DNA from 2 places in the Streptosporangium jomthongense genome. Region 1 is predicted to be linked to the other one. Evidence: riboswitches for the same ligand, from Rfam matches in the RefSeq annotation. Region 1 holds a riboswitch; the other holds the start of a gene.
What was found. A riboswitch is a leader RNA that binds a small molecule or an ion and turns the genes downstream of it on or off. The one in region 1 is predicted to bind cobalamin.
Positions count from the first base shown of each region.

Region 2: it holds a riboswitch for cobalamin, as region 1 does, so the genes downstream of both, metE (5-methyltetrahydropteroyltriglutamate--homocysteine S-methyltransferase) here and ACFOYY_RS31350 (ribonucleoside-diphosphate reductase subunit alpha) in region 1, are expected to answer to the same signal.

Region 1 is NZ_JBHSBC010000037.1:37,395-45,228, forward strand. It holds gene glmS (glutamine--fructose-6-phosphate transaminase (isomerizing)) at 1-678, shown strand, start outside; gene ACFOYY_RS31345 (Bug family tripartite tricarboxylate transporter substrate binding protein) at 770-1,789, shown strand; cobalamin riboswitch at 1,794-1,993, shown strand; gene ACFOYY_RS31350 (ribonucleoside-diphosphate reductase subunit alpha) at 2,145-4,388, shown strand; gene ACFOYY_RS31355 (ribonucleotide-diphosphate reductase subunit beta) at 4,423-5,418, shown strand; gene ACFOYY_RS31360 (mechanosensitive ion channel family protein) at 5,479-6,498, shown strand; gene ACFOYY_RS31365 (hypothetical protein) at 6,524-7,834, opposite strand, start outside.
Region 2 is NZ_JBHSBC010000012.1:229,014-236,847, forward strand. It holds gene ACFOYY_RS12780 (AMP-binding protein) at 1-1,628, shown strand, start outside; gene metE (5-methyltetrahydropteroyltriglutamate--homocysteine S-methyltransferase) at 1,673-3,973, opposite strand; cobalamin riboswitch at 4,103-4,332, opposite strand; gene ACFOYY_RS12790 (hypothetical protein) at 4,682-5,110, shown strand; gene ACFOYY_RS12795 (dsRBD fold-containing protein) at 5,559-5,816, shown strand; gene ACFOYY_RS12800 (CBS domain-containing protein) at 5,884-6,318, opposite strand; gene ACFOYY_RS12805 (hypothetical protein) at 6,465-7,022, shown strand; gene ACFOYY_RS12810 (sigma-70 family RNA polymerase sigma factor) at 7,449-7,834, shown strand, end outside.

The DNA of each region.
Region 1 (7,834 bases):
GCCAGGGAGGTCGACGGTGGTCTCTACCTGCACGCGGGCCCCGAGGTCTCGGTGGCGAGCACCAAGGCCTTCACCTCGACCGCGGTCGCCTTCGCGCTGCTCGCCCTGCACCTGGGAAGGGTGCGCGACCTGTCGCCCGCCGACGGCCGGCGCATCGTGGAGGGCCTTCGCGCGCTGCCCGGCCAGATCGGGGAGATCCTCGCCCTCGAACCCCGGATCAAGGAGCTGGCCGGCAAGTACGCCGACTCGCCGAGCATGATGTTCGTCGGCAGGGTCAGGGGATACCCGGTGGCCAGGGAGGGCGCGCAGAAGCTCAAGGAGGTCTCCTACGTGCACGCCGAGGCCTACCCGGCCAGCGAGCTCAAGCACGGGCCGCTGGCGCTGATCGGCCCGGAGATGCCGACCGTGGCGGTCGTCCCCGACGACGAGCTGCTGGACAAGAACCTCACCACGCTGGGGGAGATCCGCGCGCGCGGCGGGCGGGTGCTCATGGTCGGGCACCGCGAGGCCGATCCCCGGCTGGCCGACGACTGCCTGGTGGTGCCCAGGAACGAGATCGAGCTCGACCCGATCCTGCTGTCGATCCCGCTGCAGCTGTTCGCCTACCACGCGGCCGTCGCGCTCGGCCGCGACGTGGACAAGCCGCGCAACCTCGCCAAGAGCGTCACCGTGGAGTGAGCGCCTGATGCCCCAATTGCGGTGCAGAGAGTGACATATCTGCAACGTAGGGTATCGAGAGATCTGGGGGATCTCGGCGGAAGGGACGCTTATGCACCGTAGGCGATTCCTCGCGCTCGCGCTGGGGGTCATGGTCGCCGGGGGCTGCGGTGACATGGGCGGCCCCGGTGCGGGGTGGGCGCGCAGGCTGACCATCGTCGCGCCGGTCGTCCGCGGGCGGCGCTGGGACCAGGCCGCCCACGCGCTGGCCGCGATCCTGACCGGCGAGAGGATGGCCGGTGCGGTCGAGGTGAGCGGCGCGGGCGCCCAGGGGATGGCCGCCCTGACCGCGTTCGCCGCCGTCGGGGGCCCCTTCGCGCGCGAGGGCCGGGTGTTCCTGGCGGGCGTGCCGATGCTGGCGGGCGGCGAGACCGCCGACGCGGACTCCGTGCTGGCGGCCTCGACCCCGCTGGCCAGGCTGGCCGGAGACTGGTCCGTCCTGGCCGTCTCCCCGAACTCCCTGCTGCGGACCTTCGAGGACTTCGTCGCGGCGCTGCGCCGCGACCCGGCGCGGCTGGTGGTCGGGGGAGGGGCCGAGGGCGGCTCCGACCACGTGCTCTACGGCATGATCGGCAAGTGCCTCGGCGTCGACGTCAGGCTGATGGAGTACGCCGGCTACCCGACCGAGTCCGAGGCCGTCGAGGCGCTGCACGAGGGGCGGGTGGCCGCGCTCCTCGGCTCGGCCGGCTCCCTCCTGCCGAAGATCGCCACGGGCCGGCTGATGCCGCTCGCGGTCTCCTCGGGGGAGCGGATCGACGGCATCGACGCGCCGACGCTGATGGAGCGGGAGGTGCGCCTGGAGTACGCCGACTGGTGCGGGGTGCTCGGTCCCCGGGCCATGAGCCCCGGCGACCGGGACGGGGCGGTCGCCCTGTGCGACCGGATCGACGCCTCGCCCCGATGGCAGGCCGTGTGCGCGGCCAACGGCTGGCACCGGGCGTACCTGAGCGGTGACGACTTCCGCCGGTGGCTGGTCACGGAGACCCGCCGTACCCGCGCGGTGCTCAACGAGCTCGGGTTGCTGAGCATCCCCGACACAAACTGTTGGGGTGGTTGCGTCAGGCGGCACTAGATGTAGGATCCTGGTCGTCGCTGGTTCGCCCACGAGGGCGAGGCAACAGGGAACCCGGTGAGAGACCGGGACTGCCCCGCAGCGGTGAACGGGAACGAAAGCCGTCAACTGAGCACTGGGTGAACCACGCCCGGGAAGCGACGGCCGGTAGGAGCGCGCGTCACGCCCGTGAGTCCGAAGACCTGCCCGCGGTGTGTGGAGAGGGGACCGACCAGGTCCCCGCTCGGCACGAGAGTTGTCCAGGGCTTCGAGGGAGAGCCGCGGGACGAGGCGGTCCGGCGTGCCCGGGAGCCGCCCGTTGACGCGCGCCCTGCTCCGTGAGCCGTACGGGGATTACCTGCACGAGGGGTGGCACGTGACACAGACCTTGGCCGAGAAGGCGGAGAAGACCGGGCACTCGCCGGACGATCGCAGGCGGGCGATCGAGGAGGCCGCGGCCCGGGTGATCACCGACCCGGAGAACTCCAGAGCCGCCGCCAGGCTGCTGACAGGCCTGATCGCCGAGGAGGCCGCCGAGCACGGCGTCACGACATTCTCCGAGTCGATCGCCGCGACCCACGGCGCGGGGCTCCTGCAGGACGGGCTGGCCGCCTTCGTCGCCGCCAACGCCGCCGCCCTCGACGCGCTGGTCGACCCGGCCGCCGACGACAGGTTCGAGTACTTCGGGCTGCGCACCGTCTACGACCGCTACCTGCTGCGCCACCCGAGCACCCGCAAGGTCCTCGAACGCCCCCAGCACTTCCTGCTGCGCGTGGCCTGCGGTCTGTCGGAGACGGTCGAGGAGGCCGCCGAACTGTACGGGCTCATGGCCACTCTGTCCTACCTGCCCAGTTCGCCCACCCTGTTCAACTCCGGTTCCCGCAGGCCCCAGCTGTCCTCCTGCTTCCTGCTCGACTCCCCGAGGGACGAGCTAGAGGCCATCTACCAGCGCTACGGCCAGGTCGCCCGCCTGTCGAAGTACGCCGGGGGCATCGGCATCGCCTGGACCCGGGTCCGCTCGCGCGGCTCGCTGATCCGCGGCACCAACGGCCACTCGAACGGCATCGTGCCGTGGCTGCGCACCCTCGACTCCAGCGTCGCCGCCGTCAACCAGGGCGGCCGTCGCAAGGGCGCGGCCTGCGTCTACCTGGAGCCCTGGCACGCCGACATCGAGGAGTTCCTCGAACTGCGCGACAACACCGGCGAGGAGGCGCGCCGTACGCACAATCTGAACCTCGCCAACTGGATCCCCGACGAGTTCATGCGGCGGGTCGAGGCCGACGAGATGTGGTCGCTGTTCGACCCCAAGGAGGTCCCGCACCTCACCGACCTGTACGGCGAGGCGTTCGAGGAGGCCTACCGCAGGGCGGAGGCCGAGGGCGGGTTCGTCAGGCAGGTCCCGGCCCGTGCCCTGTACGGCCGCATGATGCGCACGCTGGCCCAGACCGGCAACGGCTGGATGACCTTCAAGGACGCCTCGAACCGGACCTCGAACCAGACGGCCCGTCCGGGCAACGTCATCCACCTGTCGAACCTGTGCACCGAGATCCTGGAGGTCACCAGCGACGCGGAGACCGCCGTCTGCAACCTCGGCTCGATCAACCTGGCGGCCCACCTCACCGCGGACGGTGTGGACTGGGAGCGGCTGCGCCGTACGGCTCGCACCGCGGTCAGGTTCCTGGACAGGACCATCGACCTGGGCTTCTACCCGACGCCCGAGGCCCGCGCGGCCAACGAGCGCTGGCGGCCCGTCGGGCTGGGCGTGATGGGGCTGGCCGACGTCTTCTTCGCGCTGCGGCTGCCGTTCGACTCGCCGCGGGCGCTTGAGCTGTCGACCCGGATCGCCGAGGAGATCGCGCTGGCCGCCTACGCCACCTCCAGCGACCTGGCCGCCGAGCGGGGGCGCCACCCCTCCTACGGGGACACCCGCGCCGCCGACGGCGTGCTGCACCCCGACCACTACGGGGCCGCCCGTTCGGCGGAGTGGACGGCGCTCAGGGAGCGGATCGCCGTGACCGGCCTGCGCAACTCGCTGATGATCGCGATCGCCCCCACGGCCACCATCGCCTCCATCGCGGGCTGCTACGAGTGCATCGAGCCCCAGGTGTCGAACGTCTTCAAGCGCGAGACCCTCTCCGGGGAGTTCCTCCAGGTCAACCGCTATCTGGTCGCCGACCTCACGGCCCGGGGCCTGTGGACCCCGCAGATCAGGGACGCGATCAAGCGGGCGGACGGCTCGATCCAGGACGTCCCGGGCATCCCCGACGACCTCAGGACGCTCTACCGGACCGCGTGGGAGCTGCCGCAGAAGGCGCTGATCGACCTGGCCGCGGCGCGCGCGCCGTACATCGACCAGTCGCAGTCGCTCAACCTGTTCATGGCGACCCCGACCATCGGCAAGCTCTCCTCGATGTACGCCTACGCCTGGCGCTCGGGCCTGAAGACCACCTACTACCTGCGCTCCCGTCCGGCCACCCGCATCGCGCAGACCACCGTGTCGGCCACTGTGCCGGCCGCTGTGTCAGCGACTGTGCCGGCCACCGCGGCACAGTCGCTCCCCGAGCAGGACGTGATCGCCTGCTCGCTGGAGAACCCCGAGTACTGCGACGCCTGCCAGTAGGCCCCGTGACCCAAGCCGAAAGGTCATTCTCCGAATGCTGCTCGACCCCGGTATGAACCTCACCCTGCGCCCCATGCGCTACCCGGACTTCTACGAACGCTACCGGGCGGCCATCCGCAACACCTGGACCGTCGAGGAGGTGGACCTCAACTCCGACGTGGCGGACCTGGCCAGAATGACGCCGGAGGAGCGCCACCTGATCAACCGTCTCGTCGCGTTCTTCGCGACCGGTGACTCGATCGTGGCCAACAACCTGGTGCTCAACCTCTACCAGCACGTCAACGCCCCCGAGGCGCGCCTGTACCTCAGCAGGCAGCTCTACGAGGAGGCGGTGCACGTCCAGTTCTACCTGACGCTGCTCGACACCTACCTGCCCGACCACGAGGAGCGGGCCAGGGCCTTCGCCGCGATCGAGCACATCCCCTCGATCAGGGACAAGGCCGAGTTCTGCTTCCGGTGGATCGACTCGCTCGGCGGGCTGACCAGCCTGCGGACGCGGGACGACCGGCGGGCGTTCCTGCTCAACCTGATCTGCTTCGCCGCGTGCATCGAGGGCCTGTTCTTCTACGGGGCCTTCGCCTACGTCTACTGGTTCCGCTCGCGGGGCCTGCTCGGCGGCCTGGCCACCGGGACCAACTGGGTCTTCCGCGACGAGTCCATGCACATGGAGTTCGCCTTCTCCGTGGTGGACACCGTACGGGCCGAGGAACCCGGCCTGTTCGACGACGAGCTCGGCGCCCAGGTCACCCGGATGCTGGAGGAGGCGGTCGCGGCGGAGCTGGCCTTCGCCGAGGACCTGTGCGGCGAGGGCCGGTCCGGCATGGACCCCGGCCAGATGCGGCAGTACCTCGAATACGTGGCCGACCAGCGGCTGACCCGGCTCGGGCTGCCCGTCCGGTACGGCACCGCCAACCCCTTCGCGTTCATGGAGCTGCAGGACGTCCAGGAGCTCGCGAACTTCTTCGAGCGGAGAGTTTCGGCCTATCAGATAGCAGTTGAGGGAACTGTCGCTTTTGACGAGGCCTTCTGAATAGGCCGCGCGTCCCGGGGCATCCACCCGGCAAGCGACCGTCAGGGGGGAAGAGCGTCCGTGTCCAGATGGATCATCCTGATCGCCTCGATGCTGGCCGCCGTCGCCTGCGTGGAGATGGTACGGCGGGCACTGCGCTGGAGGCTGATCGGCGAGCGGTGGGTCCTGGCCGGGCCGCTCGTGCGCCGCTGCACCTGGCCCGCCTTCGCCCTGGCGGTCGTGGCGACCGCCAACACGCTCTACCTTCCCGGCATGGCCAAGGGGACGGTCGACGAAGCGATCGAGCGGACGATCACCCTTTTCATGATCGGATGCGTCACCTGGCTGGCCATCCAGGCCGCCTACGCGGTCACCGACGTGGTCCTCGACCGCCTGGTCAGCGTCGAGGGGGAGCGTAACCGGCGGGCCAGGAGGATCCGCACCCAGATCTCCCTGGTCCGCCGGGTCGCCTCAGCGGTGGTCGTCCTGCTGGCGCTGGGCGCCATGCTGTTCACCTTCCCGCAGGTACGCGCGCTCGGCGCCGGACTGCTCGCCTCGGCGGGCATCGCGGGCGTCGTCGTCGGCATCGCCGCCCAGTCGATGCTGGGCAACCTGCTGGCCGGCCTGCAACTGGTCTTCAGCGACGCGCTCAGACTCGACGACGTGGTGGTCGTGCAGGGGGAGTGGGGGCGGATCGAGGAGCTCAGCCTCACCTACGTGGTGCTGCGCCTGTGGGACGAACGCAGGCTGGTGCTCCCGGTCTCCTACTTCACCACCAACCCGTTCGAGAACTGGACCAGGCACACCAGCCGGGTGATCGGCGCGGTGATGCTCAGGATCGACTGGACCGTCCCCGTCGAGGAACTGCGTGTCGAGCTCTACCGGGCCCTGCGCGAGCACCCGCTGTGGGACCAGAAGGACTGGACCCTCCAGGTCACCGACACCCTGCCGAACGGGCTGCTCGAAGTGCGGGCGCTGATGAGCGCCGCCGACTCGCCGAGCGCCTTCGACCTCAAGTGCGACATGCGCGAGCACCTGGTGAGATACGTCAGGGAGAAGTACCCGGAGGCGCTGCCCAGACTCCGGGTGGACATGGCCTGACCCCGGCGCGCTCAGGACGGCCCGCTCAGGACGACGGGCCTGGACGCAGCACCCGGGCCGTGCCCGCGATCAGGGCGGTGGCCAGGATCCATCCCGAGGCGATCAGCGTCCAGGCCAGCCACCGCGTCCAGCCGGTCGGGTCCCACGCCCCCCGCTGCTCGAAGACGCTCACCGGGGCCAGCAGGTCCAGCGTGTAGACGAACGGCTGGAAGACCCTGATCTCCTCCGGGTCGATCTGCGTCGGGGGGACCGCGGCGAAGACCCCGGTGCCCGCGGCCAGCAGCACCGCGACCCACAGCCCGGCGAGCCAGGGGCGGTAGCCGTACCCGACGACGAGGTCGAGCAGCCTGCCCCAGATCCGGCCCGCGGGCCTGAGCGTACGGCGGCGCCGCCGCTGCTTGGCCAGCAGCACCCGCCGGGCGTCCTGCTCGTGGCCGATCCGGCGGAACCACGCCGCCAGCTGCTCGTACGGCTGCGGACGGTAGCCGTAGGAGTCCTTGTCCACCCAGACCAGGCGGTCGTTGACGCTCCAGGCCGAGCCGCGCAGCGCCTCGTAGACGAGCCCGTTGAGATACACCGCGCCCGGATAGTCCGCCGGGGCGTCGAGCAGCACGCCGATACGGGAGTAGGCGAGGTTGACCTCGCCCTCGATGGAGTCGGGCCGCAGGATCAGCTCGTCCATCTGGGCGTGACTCAGGTGCAGCACCCGGCCGGGAGCCCGCAGCGTCGCCCCGTCGAAGGACAGGACGCCGTTGACGCGCGAGTTGCGCATCCTGATCGTGCCGGTCGCCTGGAAACCACGGCTCAGCTCGGCGGCCCCCGCCTCCATGAAGTCGGCCTGGATCGCGTAGGGGCCCGTCGCGGTGATGACCGACCGCTGCAGGTAGATGCCACCCCGGAACTTCGCGCCGATGATCCGCAGGCCGCCGTTGACCCGCATGTCCCGCATGAACGCCCCGCCCTCGACGGTCATGCCGCCCGCCCACAGCGCCCACTGCCCGTGGCGGTGACCCCGCTCCCTGAGCTCCTCCTCCGACATCCTCCTGCGCACGTCCCGGACCGCGTTGTCGGACGCCTCGGCGGTCTCCTCGGCGCTCACCCGTAGCCCCGCGAACCGGACCTGTCCCTTGACCTGGGCGTTGTCCAGCCGGATACCGCCGTGGACGGTCGAGCCGTCGAAGTCGAGCATGGCGTTGACCGTGCACCCGGCCGCCCTGATCCGCGCTATCTCGCACCCGCGCAGCCGTACGCCGACGGCGATCGTGTCGGTCATGGAGACGCCCCCGGGCAGGTAGCAGTTGACCATGTGCAGCTTGCCGGTCAGCGTGGCGTCGGC
Region 2 (7,834 bases), on a different contig from region 1:
ACCTGTGCGCCGCCGTACGACGTGCCCTGCGGGAGGGGTCACGGAGCGTCGCCCTGCCCGGACCCGCCCCGCCGGCCGCGACCGGGCCGTCCCTCCCCGCGGCGACGACCCTGCTCGGCCTCGTCACCTCGGCCGCCGCCAGGTACGGCGAGCGCCCCTACCTGCTGCCCGTCGAGCCGGAGAGCCGCGTCTTCTCCTTCGCGGACGTCCTGACCTTCACCAGGGGATGCGCGACCCTGTTCGAGGAACGCGGCGTCCCCGCCGGGGCGCGGGTGGTGACGGTCATGCACAACTCGTCGCTGGCGGCGCTGCTTTTCCTCGGCGTCGTCGCCTCAGGGCGGGTGCTGGTGCCGCTGAACCCGAAGGCGGGCGCCGCCGAACTCGAAACGCTCCTGACGCACTGCGGGCCCGCGCTCGTCCTCGGCCGCGAGGCCACGGCCGTGAAGCTGCGGCGACGCCCGGAGTGGATCGGCACCGACGACGAGGAGTCCCTGCTGACCGGCCTGCTCGCGCGGGGTGAGGCGTACGGCAGGCGGCCGATCCTCTCCGGCGGCGACGGCGCGGCCGACGCCGAGATCGTCTACACCTCCGGTTCCACCGGCACCCCGAAGGGGGTCGTCCTGTCGCACCGGAGCCTGCTGTCGGGTTCCCGGTCCCTGGCCGGATGGGCGCGGGCGGGCCAGGACGACGTCTTCCTCAACGTGGGCCCGCTCTTCCACGCCGGCGGGCAGGTCTTCCCGACGCTGACCCCGCTGTGGTGCGGCGGCCGTACCGTGTGCGTGCGCCCGGAGGCGGCGCTGGCGCGGTTCTGGACCTACGTCGACCGCTACGAGCCAACGTGGACGCTTGTGGTCAACGCCTACCTCGCCCACCTGGTCGAACGGCCGGAACGACCGGTCACAGGCCGGTTGAAGGGGGTCCTCGCCGGAGGCTCCCCTCTCGCCGTCGAGCTGATCCACCGCTTCGAGGCCACCTTCGGCCTGCCCGTCCACCAGGTGTACGGCATGACCGAGACGGCCTCGATCGCCACGGTCGAACCACGCGGGAGAAAGAGCGGCGACCCCAGGAGCGCCGGGCTGCCCCTGGACTGCTCCCGGGTCCGCGTGGCCGGCCGGGACGGGCGGAACGTCGCGACCGGTGAGAGCGGCGAGGTGCTGCTGAGCGGGGACAACGTGTTCACCCGTTACCAGGACGCCCCCGGTCTCACCGGGGAGCGGGTCGACGACGGCTGGATACGCACCGGCGACCTGGGACGCCTCGACGAACGCGGGGAGCTGTCGATCGTCGACCGCCTCGACGGCATGGTCGTCGTCAACGGCGAGAACCTCTACCCCGCCGAGGTCGAAAACCTCGTCCCGCACCTCGAAGGCGTCGAGGACGCCGTCCTGGTGGCGCTGCCGCACCCGGTGACGGGGGCCGAGCCGGTGCTCGTCTACACGCTGCTGCCCGGTGCCGTCGCCCGCGTCGACGGCTGGCGCGCGACGCTGCTGAGGTTCGTCAGCACCTTCAAGGTGCCGCGCAGGTTCGTCCCCGTCGAGGACCTGGGCCTGGACGCCTTCCCGAGAACCCCGCTGGGCAAGATCGTGCGGTCTGAGGTGCGGCGGCTCGCGGGCGGACGCCTGTCGTGACCGGGAGCCTCCGGGCCCGGCGCGCGCCGGGCCCGGAGAAGGGGTCAGCCGGCCTCCGCCCTGACCACCCGGGCCGCGGCGACCATGTTGTCCAGGGAGACACGGACCTCGCCCCAGCCACGGGTCTTCAGGCCGCAGTCGGGGTTGACCCACAGCCGCCCGGCCGGGATGCCGCCGAGTCCCTCGCGCAGCAGGGAGGCGACCTCCTCGACGTCCGGCACCCTCGGGGAGTGGATGTCGTAGACGCCCGGCCCCACCTCGCGGGGATACCCGGCCCCGGCCAGTTCGCCGGCGACCCGCATGTGGGAGCGGGCGGCCTCCAGGCTGATCACGTCGGCGTCGAGGTCGTCGATGGCGGCCAGGATCTCACCGAACTCGGCGTAGCACATGTGGGTGTGGATCTGGGTGTCGGCCCGCACCCCGCTCGTGGCCAGGCGGAAGGCCTCCGTCGCCCAGGCCAGGTAGGCGGGCCGGTCGGCCGCGCGCAGCGGCAGCGTCTCCCGCAGCGCGGGCTCGTCCACCTGGATGACGGCGATGCCCGAGGCCTCCAGGTCGGCGACCTCGTCGCGCAGGGCGAGGGCGACCTGGCGGGCGGTCTCGGCCTGCGGCTGGTCGTCGCGGACGAAGGACCAGGCGAGCATGGTGACCGGGCCGGTCAGCATGCCCTTGACCGGACGCCTCGTCTGGGACTGGGCGTAGGTCGTCCAGCGCAGCGTCATCGGCCTGGGGCGGGAGACGTCCCCGGCCAGGATCGGCGGGCGCACGTAGCGGGTGCCGTACGACTGCACCCAGCCGTGCTGGGTGGCCAGGTAGCCGTTGAGCCGCTCGGCGAAGTACTGGACCATGTCGTTGCGTTCCGGCTCTCCGTGCACCAGGACGTCAATACCCGCCCGCTCCTGGAAGACCAGGACCGAGCGGATCTCCGAGGCGATCAGCTCGTCGTAGGCGTCCTGGTCGATCCGCCCGGCGCGCAGGTCGGCGCGGGCCGCCCGCAGCCGCCCGGTCTGCGGGAAGGAGCCGATGGTGGTCGTGGGCAGCTCCGGCAGGCCGAGGCGGGCGCGCTGGGCCGCCGCCCGCTCACCGTACGGCTGGGGCCTGCGGGTGTCGGCGGGGGTGACCGCGGCGGCGCGGGCCCTGACCCCGGGGTCGTGGGTGAGCGCGGAGGCCTCGCGTGAGGCCAGGTCGGCCCGGTTGGCGGCCAGTCGTCCGGCGACGGCCCCGGTTCCCTCGCTGAGCCCGGTGGCCAGGGTGACGACCTCGGCGACCTTCTGCCTGGCGAAGGCGAGCCAGCGGCCGACCCGCGGGTCGAGGCCGTGTTCGAGCCCGAGGTCGACGGGGACGTGCAGCAGCGAGCAGGAGGGCGCGACGTCCACCCGGCCGGCCAGGCCGAGCAGGGTGGCCAGGGTCGCCAGCGACCCGCCCAGGTCGTTGATCCACACGTTGCGGCCGTCCACGACACCGGCGATCAGGCGCTTGCCGGGCAGACCGCCCGCGCGGGCCAGGTCCTCCAGGTTGGCCGCGGCCGGGCCGGTGAAGTCCAGTCCCAGGCCCTCGATCGGCGCCCTGGCCAGGACCGGCAGCGCGTCTCCGAGCCGGTCGAAGTAACCGGCGACGAGGATCTTCGGCCGGTCGGTCAGGGCGCCGAGCTCACGGTAGGCGTGGGCGGCGGCGTCGAGCACCGCCCGGTCGCGGTCCTGCGCCAGCGCGGGCTCGTCGAGCTGCACCCACTCGGCACCGGCCGCGCGCAGGGCGGCGAGCACCTCGGCGTAGACGGGCAGCAGCCGGTCGAGCAGGCCGATGGGTTCGAAGGCCGGGTCCGCGCCGGGGGCGGGCTTGGCCAGCAGCAGGTAGGTGACGGGGCCGACGAGCACGGGGCGCGCGGTGTGCCCGAGCGCGACGGCCTCGCGCAGTTCGCCGACCTGTTTTGCCGGGTCCGCGGCGAAGACGGTGTCAGGTCCCAGCTCCGGCACCAGGTAGTGGTAGTTGGTGTCGAACCACTTGGTCATCTCCAGCGGGGCGACCTCCTGGGTGCCCCGGGCCATGGCGAAGTATCCCGCCAGGGGGCCTTCCGTCTCCACGACGGCTCGGTGACGCGGGGGGACGGCGCCGACCATGACGGTGGTGTCGAGGACGTGGTCGTACAGCGAGAAGTCGCCGGTCGGCACCTCCCGCACCCCCGCCTCCGTCAGGTGCCGCCAGTTGCCTGCGCGCAGCCCGGCCGCGACGTCCAGCAGGTCACGCTCGGTCACCCGGCCCGCCCAGTGGCCCTCGATCGCCTTCTTCAGCTCACGGTCCGGCCCCTGACGGGGGTAGCCGTACACGGTGGGGGAGGAAGTCTCGGTCACGGAACTCTCCTTCGCGAGTCACGAAAGGACTCCGGTGCCCCGAGGGGAGAGACGAAGGAGAGGCGGGCGCACCAGGCCCGTCCCATGCCGCCGACCCACCCGCGAGGTCACCGAGGTCACCGCGTGCGTGGTCGCACGCGGGCAGTGGCAGGTCTTCGGACTCGCGGGCACGTCCGGGCCGTTGTCTCGCCCTGACACCTAGTGGCCGTCGCTTCCCGGACCCAATCTGCCGGATCCAGTGCGTTTGACGGCGGTCGTTCCCACTCACCGCTGCGGGGCAGTCCCGGAGTCACACCGGGTTCCCTCTTACGACGCGTCTGCCTGGCGGGCAGGGCGAACCGACTGCGTCCCCAACCCTACGCGCATCCGATGGCGGAGCGACAACCATATTCGGGCCCGCCGGCGGGTTCGCGGGATCGTTCTCCCGTCGCCCCGGGCCGCCTGAAACCGTACGGGGGAATTCGCGGGTCGCGGGAAAATCTCCGTCCCCCGCTTTCGCGACTCAACAACCGTGACCTAAGACCCCATTTCCTACAATTTCCGAAAGAAAAGGGCAGGCTATATTAGACCCGGCAAACCCCCCAGCCATCGGAGTTAACCATGTATCGGACTAAAGGGTCACATCTCCATCAAGGGCGTATACCAAGCGCCCTAACCGATGTCAAGTCGCGAGTCGCCGCCATTCTCCACCGGCGTTTCCCGGTCATCATGCGAGGGACGCTTGGCCTGGTGTTCCTGTGGTTCGGCGTGCTGAAGGTGGCGAACGTCAGCCCGGTCGGCGCCCTGGTCGCCGACACCCTGTCCTTCGTGCCGCTGCCCGCGTCGTTCGTGGTGCCCGCCCTGGGCGTGTTCGAGGTCGCGGTGGCCCTGGCGCTGTTCACCGGCCGGTGGCTGCGCCCGTTCCTGCCCGTGCTCCTGCTCCACCTCGTCGGCACGTTCCTGGTCCTGGTGCTCCACCCGGGTGTCGCGTTCAAGGACGGAAACCCGCTCATGCTCACAATGGAGGGCGAGTTCGTCGTCAAGAACGTCGTCCTGATCGCCGGGACATTGGTCGTCGCCGCGACCCTCCCCCGGCGCGAGGGGCACGAGGAACAGCGGGAGGAGTCCCGCCTGCCGGTTTCCACCACCTCGCGTTAGAGAACTCGCGACGAGCCCGTCGCGGGCTCACGGAGAACGAGTGCCGGGAAACGGGAAACGGGATCGCTCCGTTTCCCGTTTCCCCAAGGGCACGACGCCCCGCCCAGGACCTGTTTTGTGGATCTTCGCCGTGGCGAGGATCGTCCAGGTGGATGCCCCGCGAGGCGGAGGAGGAGCTCATAACGGAGTTATGGGCGACAGATTCTCCCCGGGCCCCCGCGGCAAACGCGGAGCGTTTTCGTGGGGTGGGGCGACAACGCGGCGGGGCGCCGCCTGGGCGACCGCGGCAGGCGGAAAGATCCGCAAAACAGGTCCTAGGGGAGCCCGTCCCCCAAGGGCGGGACCTTCGTCCCTGATGGTCACGCCGTACGGCTCCGACACTGGAGGTGACGGCTTCGCGCCCGGAGAGCGGGCGCCGCCACCGTCACGAAGAACGGGGGTTCAGATCATGCGATCCAAGCAGTGGGACGTACGGGTCTCCATCACCGAGGACGGCGACGAGACCTTCGCCAGGGCGGTCCTGCCCATCGCGGGCGCCGGGGAACTGGCGGGGATCGGCCGGGCACGCCGCAACCCGTCCGACGATCCGGTGGCCGAGATCGGCGACGAGCTCGCCGCCGCCAGGGCGCTGGCCGACCTGTCCGGCAGGCTGATGAGCGTCACCTCGGCGGACATCGCCCAGCTGACCGGCCCTACCTCGTGGTGAGGGGGCCCCGCGCACGGACCGGCCCGCCCGCCGTCGCCCTCACGGACTCCGGCGGACGGGCCCCGGTTCACCGCCGGCCGTAGACCTGGTGGACGAACTCGGCGAGCTTGTCGTCGGGCAGGCCCTTGGCCAGGTCGGCCTCACTGATCATGCCGACGATGCGGTGGTTCTCGATCACGGGCAGACGCTTGATCCGGTGCCGTTCCATCATGGTCAGCGCCTCGTCGACGCTGCCTTCGACGTCGATCCAGATCAGCCCCTGGGCGAGCTCACTCGCCGTCGTCTCGTCGAGGTTCCCGCCCTCTGCGCAGCACTTGATCACGATGTCACGGTCGGTGATGATCCCCTTGAGCCGGTCGTCGTCCCCGCAGACCGGCAGCGCGCCCACATCCAGGTCGCGCATCATCCGCGCGGCCGTACGCAGACTGTCGTGTTCACCGACGCACCGCGCGTCCGGGTGCATCAGGTCCCGGACCGTCCTGCCTGTCTCCGTTCTCGTCATCGTCACCCCTCCTGACGGTAGGTTTGTGGGCCTCTATAGCCCTATGCCCGATAAATTCGGATTCAGTGGGGCGATTCTGGAGAGAAAGACTGTGATCCACGATCACGGCCTTCTCGGCGGGCCACCCGGATGTCAGGATGTCGGGTGTGACCCTCGCGGCGTCGGCGCTTCGCGTGCCACGTGCCATCGTCTTCGCGACGCTGTGCACCGTGGTCTCCGCGGGCGGCCACGCCCTGGCCGGAGGCGGTCTCGTCCCGCCGTTCCTCGGGATTCTCGGCGTCGTCGTCTCCTTCTACGTCGCCTACCCGCTCGGCGGTCGTGAACGCGGCCCCGAGGTGGTGCTCACGGCCACCGGTGGCGTGCAGCTCCTGCTGCACGAGCTGTTCAGCCGGGCCGCGCACGGGCCGCACACCACGATCCTCGGCGACCACGGCCATCCCACCTCCGGCATGACCGCGGTCCACCTGGCCGTCGCGCTGGGCACCGGCTGGTGGCTGTACCGCGGTGAGAGCGCGGTGTGGCTGATGATCCGCCTGTACGGCCGCCGCCTGCCGGTGATCCGGCTGCTCCTCACCGTCCCCACCGAGGTGGTCGCCCCCGTCCGGCGGCCGGTGACCACCCATGAGGCCACGCCGTACGGCGGGCGGGACGTCCTTCCCGCGCTACGGCGCCGCGGCCCACCCCTGCCCGTCCCCGTCGGCTGAGCCCCACACGGACCCCGGGTGTTCCGTCGCCCCTCCATGACCGGAGCGCTCTCCGCTCCTTCGTGACCGGTACTCCTCCGGCCCCTTCGGGATCGGAGGTTCCCTCCGGTCTTCCAGGACGCCCCTTCCCGGACCCTCCGTGGCCAGGCGCTCTCCCAGTCCCCGGTCGGGTGCTCTCCCCTGCCCGGTGACCGGGCGATCCTCCCGAAGCCAAGGGGTCGGCACCACCTCCCGCCGAGCCCGTCCCTGGCCCGGCCAACCCGTCATGCCCGGACGTGCCCTACGTCCTCGCCGTGCTTCTTCGCCGGGCCCCTTCCCTGGGCTCCTCCTCCATGCCCGAACACCCCCCGCAAGCCGTCGATCACCTGTCTGGCGGGCACCTTCCGATGCCCTCGGCCCGTCTTGACCAGCGCCGAAGGAACCCCTATGCCTCCTGTCACACCCATCCCGTCCACCCCCTCCTGGCTCTCCGACGAGCAGGTGACGGCGCTCGCGCTGGCCGCGCGTGCGGGGGCGCCCGACACCGTCGAGGCCTTCGCCCGCGCCGTCTACCCGGACGTACTGCGCTTCGTCGCCCACCTGGCCGGGACCCACGCGGCGGAGGACCTGACGCAGGAGACCTTCGTACGGGCCCTGCTCGCCCTGCCCCGTTTCGCGGGCCGCTCCTCCGCCCGGACCTGGCTGCTGTCCATCGCCCGGCGGGTCGTCATCGACCGCTTCCGGTCCGCGGCCCGCCGTCCGCTCCTCGCCGACCTCACGGACTGGCAGTCGGCGGCCGAACGCCGTCAGCCCCTCGGGCTTCCCGGACGCGA